DNA from 2 places in the Streptomyces sp. NPDC005898 genome. Region 1 is predicted to be linked to the other one. Evidence: riboswitches for the same ligand, from Rfam matches in the RefSeq annotation. Region 1 holds a riboswitch; the other holds the start of a gene.

Region 1 (7,002 bases):
GCAGGCCTCCTCGGCCGCCGCCGTACTCCTGGCGGCGGGCACGCCCGGCAAGCGGTACATGCTGCCGGGGGCGCGATTGCTGATCCGCCAGCCCGCCATGACGGAGCCGGTGCGGGGCCAGGCCAGCGATCTGGTGATCCAGGCCGACGAGATGCTGCGCACCCGGGAGCTCCTCGAGGACCTGCTGGCGCGGCACACGGGACAGAGCAAGGAGCGGATCGCCGCGGACATCGAGCGGGACAAGATCCTCGACGCCCCGGCCGCAGTGGAGTACGGACTCGTGGACCGGATCATCCCGTCCCGCAAGTCCTCGCTCGCCGCGCGCGACGCGAGGTGATCCGAGGATGCTTCCCCCCGAACTCCCCCCGCTGCCCGCACTGACCCGGGCCGAGGCGGACCTGGTCGACCGTTACCTCGAAGTCGTCGACCTGCTCGGTAAGATCAATCCCGCCCGCGCGGAACACACCTACGGCGGGCTGCGCGCCGCCCAGGCGCTGGTGGGCCGGGCGAACGCCCTGCTGGAGGCGCTGACGCTCATGCACCAGCGCGGGGAGAGCGAGGTGCACGCCGCCACGCTCGCCCAGGCGTTACGCGTCCTCGACGGCGAGCGGCGGGCCGGCCGGGTGGGCCTGCCGCCGGCCCCGCGTCAGGGCGAATGAGCCCTTCCGCTCTTCGGAACGTCCGGCTCCCTTTCGAAACGGACCAGACGGGCTACCCCGGTCGGCGTACGCGGGCGTCCTTTGTCGTGCGGTCGGGAGTTGCGCCCGACGCGCGCCAAGAGGGCGGAATGAACCCTTCCGCTGCTGGTCGAACCGCCCTCGGACCCGGCGGCCAGGGGGTGATTTTCACCGTGTCCACTCGAACAGGTCAGTCGTGAGTAGGTTCACAAAACACCGTTTCGGCTCGGTTTTCGAACCCTTTTCGGGTCAAGATCCCTTCCGACGACAAGCCCCCGCCACAGCGGCGGGGCGATCCGGGCGGACGCCGAGTCCTGCCGCCGCCCGGATGACCGGTCGACATCGGTGCACCGGCAGGAGTGGAGGACCCAAGCATGGCGGGCCCGTCCGGAAGGTCCGGACGACGCCCTTGGGGTGAAGCCGCAGAGCACGACGCGGCCGGGCATCTTCGCCTGCCCGAACCCGACAGGTCATCCTTCACAGGCGGCTGACGAAGGGTTACGCATGACCGCGCTGAATCACGTTCCGCCGCTGCTCAGTCGGGCGGGAGCCGCTTCGGCTCTCACGCTCGCCGTCGTGGGCGGCACCGTCGTGGCCCCTGGGCTCACATCCGAGGCCGAGGCCGCCACTCACGGGACGAAGGCGCTCAAGATCGCGGCGTCCAAGAAGGGCGCCCCGTACAGCTACGGGGCCGTGGGGCCGCACCGGTTCGACTGCTCGGGCCTGACGCTGTACTCGTTCAAGCGCACGGGCAAGAAGCTGCCGCGCACCGCCGCCGCGCAGTACAACAAGACCCGGCACATCGCGAAGTCCCAGCGCACGCGGGGCGACCTCGTGTTCTTCCACTCGGGCCGCAACGTCTACCACGTCGGGATCTACGCCGGTAACGGCCGTATCTGGCACGCGCCGAAGAAGGGGGCCGTGGTGCGCCTGGAGAAGATCTGGTCCGGCAGCGTCTGGTACGGCCGGGTGCGCTGACCTCACCCGGCCGGCACGTCCGCACGCGCCCCGAGCACTCCCCCGGTGCTCGGTGCGCACGCCGCGGTCCTCACGCGAGGAGCGGTTCGAGGAGGAGCACGAGACCCAGGGCGCCGAGAGCGGCGCCGGTGACGCCCTCGACCGCACGGGCGACCCGCGGCCTGCGCAGCCACGGGCCGAGCCGGTCCACCAGGAGCGCCACGACGGGGAACCACAGCAGGGCGAACACCACGACGACGGCCCCGAGCAGCAGCGTTCTCGGCAGCACCGGACTTCCGTCGGGCACGAACTGCGGCAGCACGCTCAGGAAGGTGATGGCCGCCTTCGGGTTCAGCGCGTTGGTGAGGAACCCCTCGCGCAGACCACCGCCCCGCACCACCGGCTCGTCGCCCACCCCGATGCACGCCCGCAAGGCCGACCGCAGGGCGCGCGCGGCGAGGTACAGCACGTAGCAGGCGCCGACGAGCTGCAGCGCCCTGAAGAGCGCGGGCGCCGCCGCGAGCACCGCCGCCACACCCGTGACCGCCAGCGCCGTGTGCACCAAGAGGCCCGCGGCGACCCCCATCGCGCAGGCCACCCCCGTACGCCGCGAGACGAGGGCATTGCGTACGACGACGGTGAAGTCGGCGCCCGGCACGGCGACCATGCCCGCGGCGACTCCCGTGAAGGCGACCAGTTGTGCGTCCATGCCGGCCAGCCTGCCGTGCGCGGGCCTTCAACGGGTATGTGCAATATCCTGGGTCTGCCTTAAGCAGACGTTTACCCCGTGGGCGCGTTCGACGCGCGGCGCAGAGAGGGTGTCCCCGTGTACGACCCCACGCGGCTCGCCGCGCTCGTCGCGGTCTCCGAGGCGGGTTCGATCACCCGGGCCGCCGAGCGCCTCGGCTACACCGTGCCCGCGCTCTCCCAGCAGCTGGCCAAGCTGGAGCGGGAGACGGGCAGCGCGCTGCTCGTGCGCCATCACCGCGGGGCCCGGCTGACCGGCGCCGGCGAGCTGCTGGTGGGGCACGCCCGCCGGGTGCTCGACGAGTTGGAGCGGGCCCGGCACGAACTGGCCCGGCTCGCCGGGCTGTCCGGCGGGCGGCTGCGCGTGGGCACCTTCCAGACGGCGGGCATCCATCTGCTGCCGCCGGTCCTGACCGCCTTCCGCAGGGCCCACCCGGCGGTGGAACTGACGGTGACGGCGCACGAACCGCCCTCCGGCGTCGAGGCGGTCGCGTCGGGTGAGGTCGATCTGGCCCTCACCCACGCGTACGAGCCCGCCGACCCGGTGCCGCTGCCCGCCGCCGTGTCGGCCGAGCCGGTGCTCGTGGAGGAGCTGGTCCTGGTGACCCAGCCGGGGCACGCCCTGACGAGCGGCACGTCCCGCCTGCCGCCGTCGGCACTGGCCGGGCAGCCGTTGATCAGCATGGCCCCCGACCATCCGCCGCGACGGGCCGTGGAGCGGGCCCTCGCCCGGGCCGGGGCGACGCCCGCCGTGGTGGTCGGGACGCCGGGCTACGCCCTGGTCTGCGCCCTGGTCAGCGCGGGGCTCGGGGTGGCCGTGGTGCCGGAGATGGTGGCGCGCACCGCCGCGACGCCCGTCGGCATGCGGCTCCTCGACCCGGGTGATCTGCGGCGGACCATCTCCGTCGTCCACCGGGCCGACGAGTCGAACGCCGCGGCGGACTCCTTCCGGGCGCTGCTGCGGGGCGCCTTCGGGCGGTCGGCGGGCACGGGCTGAGTCCTTCGCGCGCGGCGCCGGGCCGGCTCGCGCGCTCAGTGCGCCGCGTCGCGGTGCCGGTGCTGGGCGGGGAGGGTCCAGGGCAGGGCGATCCACACGGTCTTGCCGCCCTCCTCGGTGGGGCTGACCGAGAGCCTGCCGCCGCACTCGGCGGTCAGCCAGCGAATGATGACCATGCCCCGGCCGTTGTCCTGCTGGACGGCCGCGGGCAGCCGCCGCGGATGGCGCGGATGGCTGTCGGTGACACCGATCCGCAGCTGCTCGTCCCGGTCGAGCCGGACGTCCACGGTGAAGGTCGGGGACTGGCCGAGGGTGTGCTGCACGGCGTTGGTGGCGAGTTCGGAGACGATGAGCCGGATGGTGTCCCCCACCTCGGCACCCTCCGGCAGGCCCCATTCCGTGAGGACCTTCGCCACGTAGGTGCGGGCGGCGGAGACCGAGGCGGGATCGCTCGGCAGAGTGACGGATGCTTCCTGATGGTCTGCCATGGCGACGCTGTCCCTTTCCCACCGGGGTCGGTCCTACGACTCGGAGCGGATGACTCGAGGACGGCCCCGGACCGGTGCTTCGCGCCAGCCTCCCACTCCTTGACCGGTCCCGGGTGGCGATCCACCGAGATGTGCATATATCTGTCGCTCGAAGCGGTGAACTCTGCTACGGCCGACCGTATTTGGCCGCCGGGACCGTGCTTCCTCTACTGTCGCCCCTGTCCCCCGCTCCGCCGCCGGGAATCCGACGGCCCGGTCCCGAAGGAGACGGACATGCAGTACGGCCCCGCGGTGCGCCGCCGCCGGCTCGGCGCCGAACTGCGTACACTACGCGCCGCCGCGGGACTGACCAGCAGCCAGGCCGCCGCCGAGGTCGGCTGGCACCAGTCGAAGGTGAGCCGGATCGAGACGGGCCGCAGCGGTGTGAGGGCCGGGGACGTGCGCCTCCTGCTGGAGGCCTACGAGGTGGCGGACCGCCGTCTGTGCGAGCTGCTCGTGGCACTGGCCGGGACCGACGACCAGGGCACGGCCGGACGTCACCACTGGTGGCGGGCCTATCGTGACCTGCTGCCCGCCACCTACCGCGACTTCATCAGCCTCGAGGCCCAGGCGGGCTGGGTGCGCACGCTGGAGACCTCCGTGGTGCCCGGGCTGCTGCAGACTCCCGCGTACGCGCGCGCGGTGACCCGGGCCGCGCTCGGCAAGCTGCCCGAGCCGCAGGTCGACGCCCTGGTGGAGGTGCGCCTGGCCCGTCAGGAGGTGCTGCGCGCCCAGCCGCCGCTGCGCCTGAGCGCGATCGTGGACGAGGCGGTTTTGCGCCGTCCCGTGGGCGGGCCGCTGGTCTTCGCACAACAGCTCGCACGGTTACGGGAGGTGGCGCTGTTGCCCCAGGTGCGTCTCCAGGTGCTGCCGTTCGGTCGCGGCGAGCATGCGGGGCTCATCGGACCTTTCGTTATTTTGTCATTTCCGAGCATTGCTGATCTGGATGTGGTCGTTCTCGACCACTTGACGAGTAGCCTCTATCTGGAGGGGAAGGACGACCTCCAGGCGTACACGGAGGCCTTCAACTCCCTTCAGGAACAGGCGCTTTCACCCGAGGACTCAAAGGAATTCATCGCCGGGCTAAGCGACGGCGCGTAAGGAGGCACCATGACCGCACTGCCTCGGTACGTACCTTCAAGCACGACCCTCAAGGGCGCGCGGTGGCGGCGCAGCAGCCGCAGCAACGGAACGAACAACTGCGTCGAGACGGCCACGCTCGACTCCGGCACACCGGCCGCCCTGCTGGCCGTGCGCGACTCGAAGAACACCGCGGGGCCCGCCCTGCTCTTCTCCCCCGGCCCCTGGGAGACGTTCGTCGACAGCCTCCGGTGAGAGGGGGCCGGCCGCGCAGTGGGCCGGCTTCCGCTCACCTGGGAGCGGTGCGGCTGATCACTCGTACGGCCTCGGCGATCTGTGCGTCGGTGAGGTCCGCGCGGGCGGTCAGCCGCAGCCGGGAGACACCGTCCGGCACCGACGGCGGCCGGAAGCAGCCGACCGCCAGACCCGCCGCCCGGCAGTCGGCGGCCCAGCGCACGGCCGACTCGGGGGACGGCGCGCGCACGGAGACGACGGCGGCGTCGGGACGTACCGCCGACAGCCCTTCGGCCGTGAGGCGCGCGTGCAGCTCCGCGGCGACGTGTCGGGCCCGCGCCGCACGTTCGGGCTCCCGGCGCAGCAGCCGCAGGGCCGCGAGCGCCGCGCCCGCCGCGGCGGGCGCGAGCCCCGTGTCGAAGATGAACGTCCGCGCGGCGTTCACCAGGTGCTCGATGACCTTGGCGGGGCCGAGCACGGCGCCGCCCTGGCTGCCGAAGGACTTCGAGAGGGTGAGGGTGACCACCGTGTCGGCGGCCCCCGCGAGGCCCGCGGCGTGCGGGGCGCCCCGGCCGCCGTCGCCGAGGACACCGAGTCCGTGGGCGTCGTCGACGATGAGCCCCGCGCCCGCCTGCCGGCACACGGCGGCCAGTTCGGCCAGCGGCGCGGCGTCGCCGTCCACCGAGAACACCGAGTCCGACACCATGACGGCGGGTCCGTCGTGGGTGCCCAGGGTCTTGCGCACCGCCGCCGGATCGGCGTGCGGCACCACCTGCGTCACGCCGCGCGCGAGCCGGCAGCCGTCGATCAAGGAGGCGTGGTTGCTCGCGTCGGAGACGATGAGGGAGCCGTGCGGGGCGAGCGCGGTGACCGCCGCGAGGTTCGCCGCGTAGCCCGAGGAGAGCACGAGCGCCGCCTCGAAGCCGCAGAACGCGGCGAGTTCCCGCTCCAGCTCGGCGTGGAGCTGCGTGGATCCGGTGACGAGCCGGGAGCCGGTGGCGCCGCCGCCCCACCGCCTGGCCGCCGCCGCGGCGCCCTCGATGATCTCGGGGTGCCGGGTCAGGCCCAGATAGTCGTTGCTCGCCAGGTCGAGCAGGCCGCCGGCGTCGGCGGCGCGCGGCCGCAAGGCGCGCACGAGCCCGGCCTCGGCGCGCAGCCTGGCCTGCTCGTCGAGCCAGTCGAACGGCGAGCGCTGCGGGGGCCCGGAGTGCGGCGGGCGGGCGGGTCCGGGCGCACTCGACGGGCCCGGCACAGAGTGCCTGTTTGTAGACATTGCACAGACCCTAGCCGTCCTGCCACCTGGCCAGTATGTGGCAATACCCACACCTCAAACCGGTTCTGTTGTGTGAACTCTCCTTGGCCGGGGAGCCTGCCGTGGGTAAGGATCAGCGCCATGGATCTGCTGAACACGCTGGTGGACAAGGGGCTTCGGCGCGAACTGCCGACCCGCGAAGAGGCGCTGGCCGTGCTGGCCACCTCCGACGACGATCTCCTGGACGTAGTGGCCGCCGCCGGCAAGGTGCGCCGGCAGTGGTTCGGGCGACGGGTGAAACTCAACTATCTGGTCAACCTCAAGTCGGGGCTGTGCCCCGAGGACTGCTCGTACTGCTCGCAGCGGCTCGGGTCGAAGGCCGAGATCCTCAAGTACACCTGGCTGAAGCCGGACGAGGCCTCGCGGGCCGCGGCGGCCGGGGTCGCGGGCGGCGCCAAGCGGGTCTGCCTGGTGGCCAGCGGGCGCGGGCCCACCGACCGGGACGTGGACCGGGTGGCGCAGACCATCGCG
Region 2 (7,002 bases), on a different contig from region 1:
GCGCCCATCGTCTCCGGCAGCTGCGGGAGGTCCACCACGGACAGGCGCAGCAGCCTTCCGTGGGACGTGACGGCGCCCACCTCGCCGCGCGCCGTGGCCGGCACCGCCGAGACGATCGCGTCGTGCTTGACGCGCTTGGTCTCGCCGTCCGAGAACGGCTCGCCGTTGGCCGTGCGGGCCAGCAGGCCCGTCGACGACAGGAGCACGCGGCACGGGTCGTCCGCCACCTGGAGCGAGACCGTCGCGGCCGGGGAGCCCGCCGACTCCAGGAGAACCGTCCGCCGGTCGGTGCCGAACTTCTTGGCGACGGCGGCCAGTTCCGAGGAGACCAGCTTGCGCAGCTCGGCGTCCGACTCCAGGATGCCGGTCAGCTCGTCGATCTCGCCGTTGAGCTTGTCGCGCTCGGACTCCAGCTCGATGCGGTCGAACTTGGTCAGCCGGCGCAGCGGCGTGTCCAGGATGTACTGCGTCTGGATGTCGCTCAGCGAGAAGTGCTCGATCAGCCGCTCCTTGGCCTGCGCGGAGTTGTCGCTGGAGCGGATGAGGCGGATGACCTCGTCGATGTCGAGGAGGGCCACCAACAGGCCCTCGACCAGGTGCAGGCGGTCGCGCTTCTTGCCGCGGCGGAACTCGCTGCGGCGGCGCACCACGTCGAACCGGTGGTCCAGATAGACCTCCAGGAGTTCCTTGAGGCCGAGGGTGAGCGGCTGGCCGTCCACCAGTGCGACGTTGTTGATGCCGAAGGACTCCTCCATCGGCGTCAGCTTGTACAGCTGCTCGAGGACGGCCTCCGGGACGAAGCCGTTCTTGATCTCGATGACCAGGCGGAGGCCGTGCGAGCGGTCGGTGAGGTCCTTGACGTCGGCGATGCCCTGGAGCTTCTTGGCGCCGACCAGGTCCTTGATCTTGGAGATGACCTTCTCGGGGCCCACGGAGAAGGGCAGTTCGGTGACGACGAGGCCCTTGCGGCGCGCCGTCACGTTCTCCACGGCGACCGTGGCGCGGATCTTGAAGGAGCCGCGGCCCGAGGCGTAGGCGTCCTTGATGCCCGTCAGGCCGACGATCTTGCCGCCCGTGGGCAGGTCGGGACCCGGCACGAACTTCATCAGCGTCTCGAGGTCGGCCCCCGGGTGCTTGATCAGGTGCCGGGCCGCGGCGATGACCTCGCCGAGGTTGTGCGGCGGCATGTTCGTCGCCATGCCGACCGCGATGCCCGAGGCGCCGTTGACCAGGAGGTTCGGGTAGGCCGCCGGGAGGGCGGTGGGCTCCATCTCCTGGCCGTCGTAGTTCGGCTCGAAGTCGACGGTGTTCTCGTCGATCGACTCCGTCATCAGGGAGGTGGCGTCGGCCATCTTGCACTCGGTGTACCGCATGGCGGCCGGCGGGTCGTCGTTGCCGAGCGAGCCGAAGTTGCCGTGGCCGTCCACGAGCGGGAGGCGCATGGAGAAGGGCTGGGCCATGCGCACCAGCGCGTCATAGATCGACGCGTCGCCGTGGGGGTGCAGCTTGCCCATGACCTCGCCGACCACGCGGGCGCACTTCACATAGCCGCGGTCGGGGCGCAGACCCATCTCGTTCATCTGATAGACGATCCTGCGGTGCACCGGCTTCATGCCGTCGCGGGCGTCCGGCAGGGCCCGGGAGTAGATGACCGAATACGCGTACTCGAGGAAGGAGCCCTGCATCTCGTCGACGACGTCGATGTCGAGGATCCTCTCCTCGAACGAGTCGTCGGGCGGCGGGGTCTTCGTGCTGCGGCGGGCCATCGCTGCTGCGGCTCCTTCACCAACAAGTGCGGGTTCTGACGCCGACCATTGTGGACCGTCCCACTGACAACGCCGACCACGACCCGTGCGGCGGCGACGTCACGGCCGGGACTACGCCCTGAGCGGACCGGGAACGTCGTCAGGTGTCAGCACGCTTGCATACAGTGGCAGGACTGGCAGCAACGGTTCTGATCCAGCGAAGATCCAGCGATCGAAGGGACGTACATGCCCATGGGTCACACGGCCACAGCCGAGGCCGGCTCCGGCGGCCTGACAGCGACCGAGCACCGGCTGGCCAACGGCCTGCGCGTGGTGCTCTCCGAGGACCACCTGACCCCGGTCGCCGCCGTCTGCCTCTGGTACGACGTCGGCTCCCGCCACGAGGTCAAGGGGCGTACCGGCCTGGCTCACCTCTTCGAGCACCTGATGTTCCAGGGCTCGCAGCAGGTGCCGGGGAACGGACACTTCGAGCTGGTCCAGGGAGCGGGCGGCTCGCTCAACGGCACGACGAGCTTCGAGCGCACCAACTACTTCGAGACGATGCCCGCCCACCAGCTGGAGCTGGCCCTGTGGCTCGAGGCCGACCGGATGGGCTCGCTGCTCTCCGCGCTCGACGAGGAGTCCATGGAGAACCAGCGCGACGTCGTCAAGAACGAGCGCCGGCAGCGCTACGACAACGTCCCGTACGGCACCGCCTTCGAGAAGCTGACCGCCCTCTCCTACCCGGAGGGCCACCCCTACCACCACACGCCGATCGGCTCCATGGCCGATCTGGACGCGGCCACGCTGGAGGACGCGCGCGCGTTCTTCCGTACGTACTACGCGCCCAACAACGCGGTCCTCTCGGTCGTCGGCGACATCGACCCCGAGCAGACGCTCGCCTGGATCGAGAAGTACTTCGGGTCGATCCCCTCGCACGACGGCAAGCAGCCGCCGCGCGACGGCTCCCTGCCCGAGCGCATCGGGCGGGAGCTGCGCGAGGTCGTCGAGGAGGACGTCCCGGCCCGCGCCCTGATGGCCGCCTACCGCCTGCCCGAGGACGGCACGCGCGCGTGCGACGCCGCCGACCTCGCGCTGACCGTCCTCGGCAGCGGCGAGTCCTCCCGGCTCTACAACCGGCTCGTGCGCCGTGACCGCACCGCCGTCGCGGCGGGCTTCGGGCTGCTGCGCCTGGCCGGTGCCCCCTCGCTCGGCTGGCTGGACGTGAAGACCTCCGGCGACGTCGAGGTCCCGGTCATCGAGGCCGCCGTCGACGAGGAGCTCGCCCGCTTCGCCGCGGAGGGCCCCACCCCGGAGGAGATGGAGCGCGCCCAGGCACAGCTGGAGCGCGAGTGGCTCGACCGGCTCGGCACGGTCGCCGGCCGCGCGGACGAACTGTGCCGGTACGCGGTCCTGTTCGGCGACCCGCAGCTCGCCCTCACCGCCGTCCAGCGCGTCCTCGACGTCACCGCCGAGGAGGTCCAGGAGGTCGCCAAGGCCCGCCTGCGCCCCGACAACCGCGCGGTGCTCGTCTATGAACCCGTGGCCACCGCGGACGGGCCGGCCGAGGACGCCATGGAAGAGGACGCCGAAGAAGAGGAGGCGGCGAAGTGAGCGAGGCCGCGACGATGCAGTTCCACCCGCAGCCCCAGGCCGGCACGGCCAAGCCGTGGGCCTTTCCCGCCCCCGAGCGAGGCGCCCTGCCCAACGGCCTCACGGTGCTGCGCTGCGACCGCCCCGGCCAGCAGGTCGTCGCCGTGGAGGTGCACCTGGAGGCGCCCCTGGACGCCGAGCCCGAGGGGCTCGACGGCGTCGCCACGATCATGGCGAGGGCCTTCAACGAAGGCACCGACAAGCACTCCGCCGAGGAGTTCGCCGCCGAGCTCGACCGCTGCGGTGCCACGATGGACGCGCACGCCGACCACCCCGGCGTCCGGGTCTCCCTCGAAGTCCCGGTCTCCCGCCTCCCGAAGGCGCTCGGCCTGCTCTCGGACGCCCTGCGCGCCCCCGCCTTCGCGGACAGCGAGATCGAGCGCCTCGTGCGCAACCGCCTGGACGAGATCCCGCACGAGGCCGCCAACCCGGCGCGCCGCGCCGCCAAGGAACTCTCCCGGCAGCTCTTCCCGGCCGGCACGCGCATGTCCCGGCCCCGCCAGGGCACCGAGGAGACGGTCAGCGCCATCGACTCGGCGGCCGTACGCGCCTTCTACGAGAAGCACGTCCGGCCCGCGACGGCCACCCTGGTGATCGTCGGCGACCTCACGGGCACCGATCTGGACGCCGTCCTCGCGGACACCGTCGGCACCTGGACGGGCGGCACGGCGGAGCCCCGCCCGAGCCTTCCGATCACCGCCGACGACACGGGCCGCGTCGTCATCGTGGACCGCCCCGGAGCCGTCCAGACGCAGCTCCTGATCGGCCGCATCGGCCCGGACCGGCACGACCGGGTCTGGCCGGCCCAGGTCCTCGGCACCTACTGCCTCGGCGGCACCCTCACCTCCCGGCTGGACCGCGTCCTGCGCGAGGAGAAGGGATACACCTACGGAGTGCGGGCGTTCAGCCAGGTCCTGCGGTCCGCTCCGGACGGCACGGGCGCCGCGATGCTCGCCATCAGCGGATCGGTCGACACCGCCTCCACGGGCCCCGCGCTCGACGACCTGTGGAAGGTCCTGCGCACGCTCGCCGCGGAGGGCCTGACGGACGCGGAGCGCGACGTGGCGGTGCAGAACCTCGTGGGTGTGGCCCCGCTCAAGTACGAGATGGCCGCCTCCGTCGCCGCGACACTCGCCGACCAGGTCGAGCAGAACCTGCCGGACGACTTCCAGGCACAGCTGTACCGGCGGTTGGCCGCCACCGGCACCGTGGAGGCCACCGCGGCCGTCGTGAGCGCCTTCCCGGAGGACCACCTGGTGACGATCCTCGTCGGCGACGCCGCGCAGATCGAGGAGCCCGTCAGGGCGCTCGGCATCGGCGAGGTGAGCGTGGTCAGCGGCTGAACGACAGGTCGCGGCTGAACGAGAGGGTGCGGCTGAACCAGAGGCTGTGGCTGACCAGAGGCCGTGGCCGAATGTGAGCCGCGGCTGAGCGGGAATCAGCGCGTTTCGAGGCCCCGGTGACCGGTTCGGTCGCCGGGGCCTCATATGTCCGCCTTTGTATGGCGGTTGCCCGTCTGCCGTGTGGCGTGCGCAACAAAAGTGTCGATCCGTTTGTCGATTGAAAGAGGGGGCGCTTAGCTTCGATCCGGCTGTCCGTCACACACCACGTCGCACCCGCGGCACCGGGCAGTCATCGCCGAGTCCCCGTACGGCGCGAGCCAGGGGAGCCGGGGACCCACAGTCCCTTGGGGTGAATCGGGCACCTTGCCGTCAGGTGAGGGACTCGTAGGAGACCTTCCTGCTCCGAACCCGTCAGCTAACCCGGTAGGCGAGAAGGAAGGAAAGGATCAGCCGCTTCATGGCGTTCACCCGTGCCACCGGGAAGCACCGTCGTCCCAGCCGCCTCACCCGCACGACCGCGAACGTCGCGGGCGTCGCCGCGCTGACCACCACCGGCGTCATCGGCGGCATGGCCGCTCCGGCGCTCGCCGCCGTCGACGAAGGGGCCGTGGAGCACACCGGCCTCACCCAGGCGATCTCCGTGGGCGGTTCGCTCGCCGAGACCATCGACGCCCAGGCCGCCGCGCAGCGCCAGGCGGCCGAGGACGCCGCCGCCGCCAAGCTGGCCGAAGCGGCCGCCAAGAAGAAGGCCGCCGAGGACAAGCGCAAGGCCGAGGCCGAGGCCAAGGTGAAGGCCAAGGAGGAGCGCGAGGCCAAGGAGCGCGCCGCCCGCGCGGCCGAGCGCAAGCGCCTGAACGCCTACGTCTCCCCGATCTCCGGCTCGTACGTCTCCACGGGCTACCAGACCGGCGGCGCCATGTGGTCCTCCGGCAGCCACACCGGCGTCGACTTCCACGCCGCTTCCGGCACCCCGGTCCACGCGGTCGGCGCGGGCACCGTCGTCGAGGCCGGCTGGGGCGGCGCGTACGGCAACAACGTCGTCATCAAGATGAACGACGGCACGTACACCCAGTACGGCCACATGTCCTCCCTCGGTGTCACCGTCGGTCAGACGGTCACCCCGGGCCAGCAGATAGGCCTCTCGGGTTCCACCGGCAACTCCAGTGGCCCGCACCTCCACTTCGAGGCCCGCACCGGCCCCGAGTACGGCTCGGACATCGACCCCGTGGCGTACCTGCGCTCGCACGGCGTCAACGTCTGACCTCCCGGCACACCGAAGGCCCCGGCTCCTGCGAGCCGGGGCCTTCGCGCTTTTCCGGCCCTTCCGCGCTTGGCCAAAAGATATCCATGGATTGCGGCCCGCCGTCGGTAATTCCGGCACTCTGCAATAGAGTTGCCGAACGAGCGTCGGTCGACCGCGTTTCGCGGGGATTAAGGCGGAGGTCCGGTCATGCGTATTCCCGCGCATTCGGTGTGCACGGCCATCCGGGACGACATTGTCTCCGGTGTCCACGAAAGGGGCGGACGGCTCACCGAGGAGCTTCTGGCCCGCCGCTACGGCGTCTCGCGCGTTCCGGTGCGCGAGGCCCTGCGCACCCTGGAGGCCGAGGGGTTCGTCGTCACGCGCCGACACGCCGGCGCCTGCGTCGCCGAGCCCACGGAGCAGGAGGCGGCCGACCTCCTGGAGCTGCGCATGCTGCTCGAACCGCTCGCGGCCGCCCGCGCGGCCCGGCGCCGCACCGAGGCGCACCTCAAGGTCCTGCGCGGCCTCGTCAGGCTCGGCCAGGAGCGCGCGCGGCGGGGGCAAGGGGAGGATCTGCGGTCGCTGGGCGGCTGGTTCCACGAGACGCTCGCCCAGGCCTCCGTCAGCCCCGGCCTCATCGCGCTGCTCGCCCAGCTGCGGCACAAGATCGCCTGGATGTACGTGGTGGAGCCGCCGGCGGCGCCGTTCGACGCGTGGGCGCAGCGCGCGGCGATCGTCGACGCGGTGGGCCGCGGGGACGGCGAGCGGGCCAGGGCGCTCACCTGCGACCACATGGAGCGGACCGCGGGCGCGCACCGATTGCGCCGTTCGACGAGCGCGGGCCGTGTGAGGGAGCCGCAACATCCCGTCAACACGGTGAGCCTTCGGAATTAACGCGCGTGCCGTATACAAGTCGTAGGGCGCCTTTACTCGGGGCGGCGCTATTCGGGGACATCAATTCTGCGTGAATTTCGGAACGCGGGGCACGCGCCGCACGCGCCGGGTCACACTGAATCGC

What was found. A riboswitch is a leader RNA that binds a small molecule or an ion and turns the genes downstream of it on or off. The one in region 1 is predicted to bind cyclic di-AMP.
Positions count from the first base shown of each region.
Region 2: it holds a riboswitch for cyclic di-AMP, as region 1 does, so the genes downstream of both, ABZ385_RS19225 (M23 family metallopeptidase) here and ABZ385_RS06185 (C40 family peptidase) in region 1, are expected to answer to the same signal.

Region 1 covers NZ_JBEXWC010000003.1:202,713-209,714, forward strand. The annotation lists gene ABZ385_RS06175 (ATP-dependent Clp protease proteolytic subunit) at 1-337, shown strand, start outside; gene ABZ385_RS06180 (hypothetical protein) at 345-659, shown strand; cyclic di-AMP (ydaO/yuaA leader) riboswitch at 1,002-1,178, shown strand; gene ABZ385_RS06185 (C40 family peptidase) at 1,182-1,655, shown strand; gene ABZ385_RS06190 (LysE family translocator) at 1,726-2,343, opposite strand; gene ABZ385_RS06195 (LysR family transcriptional regulator) at 2,461-3,378, shown strand; gene ABZ385_RS06200 (ATP-binding protein) at 3,414-3,866, opposite strand; gene ABZ385_RS06205 (helix-turn-helix transcriptional regulator) at 4,140-5,006, shown strand; gene ABZ385_RS06210 (DUF397 domain-containing protein) at 5,016-5,240, shown strand; gene ABZ385_RS06215 (8-amino-7-oxononanoate synthase) at 5,275-6,492, opposite strand; gene bioB (biotin synthase BioB) at 6,613-7,002, shown strand, end outside.
Region 2 covers NZ_JBEXWC010000013.1:87,542-94,543, reverse strand. The annotation lists gene ABZ385_RS19240 (DNA topoisomerase IV subunit A) at 1-1,766, opposite strand, end outside; gene ABZ385_RS19235 (pitrilysin family protein) at 1,992-3,359, shown strand; gene ABZ385_RS19230 (pitrilysin family protein) at 3,356-4,741, shown strand; cyclic di-AMP (ydaO/yuaA leader) riboswitch at 5,025-5,186, shown strand; gene ABZ385_RS19225 (M23 family metallopeptidase) at 5,199-6,002, shown strand; gene ABZ385_RS19220 (GntR family transcriptional regulator) at 6,192-6,878, shown strand.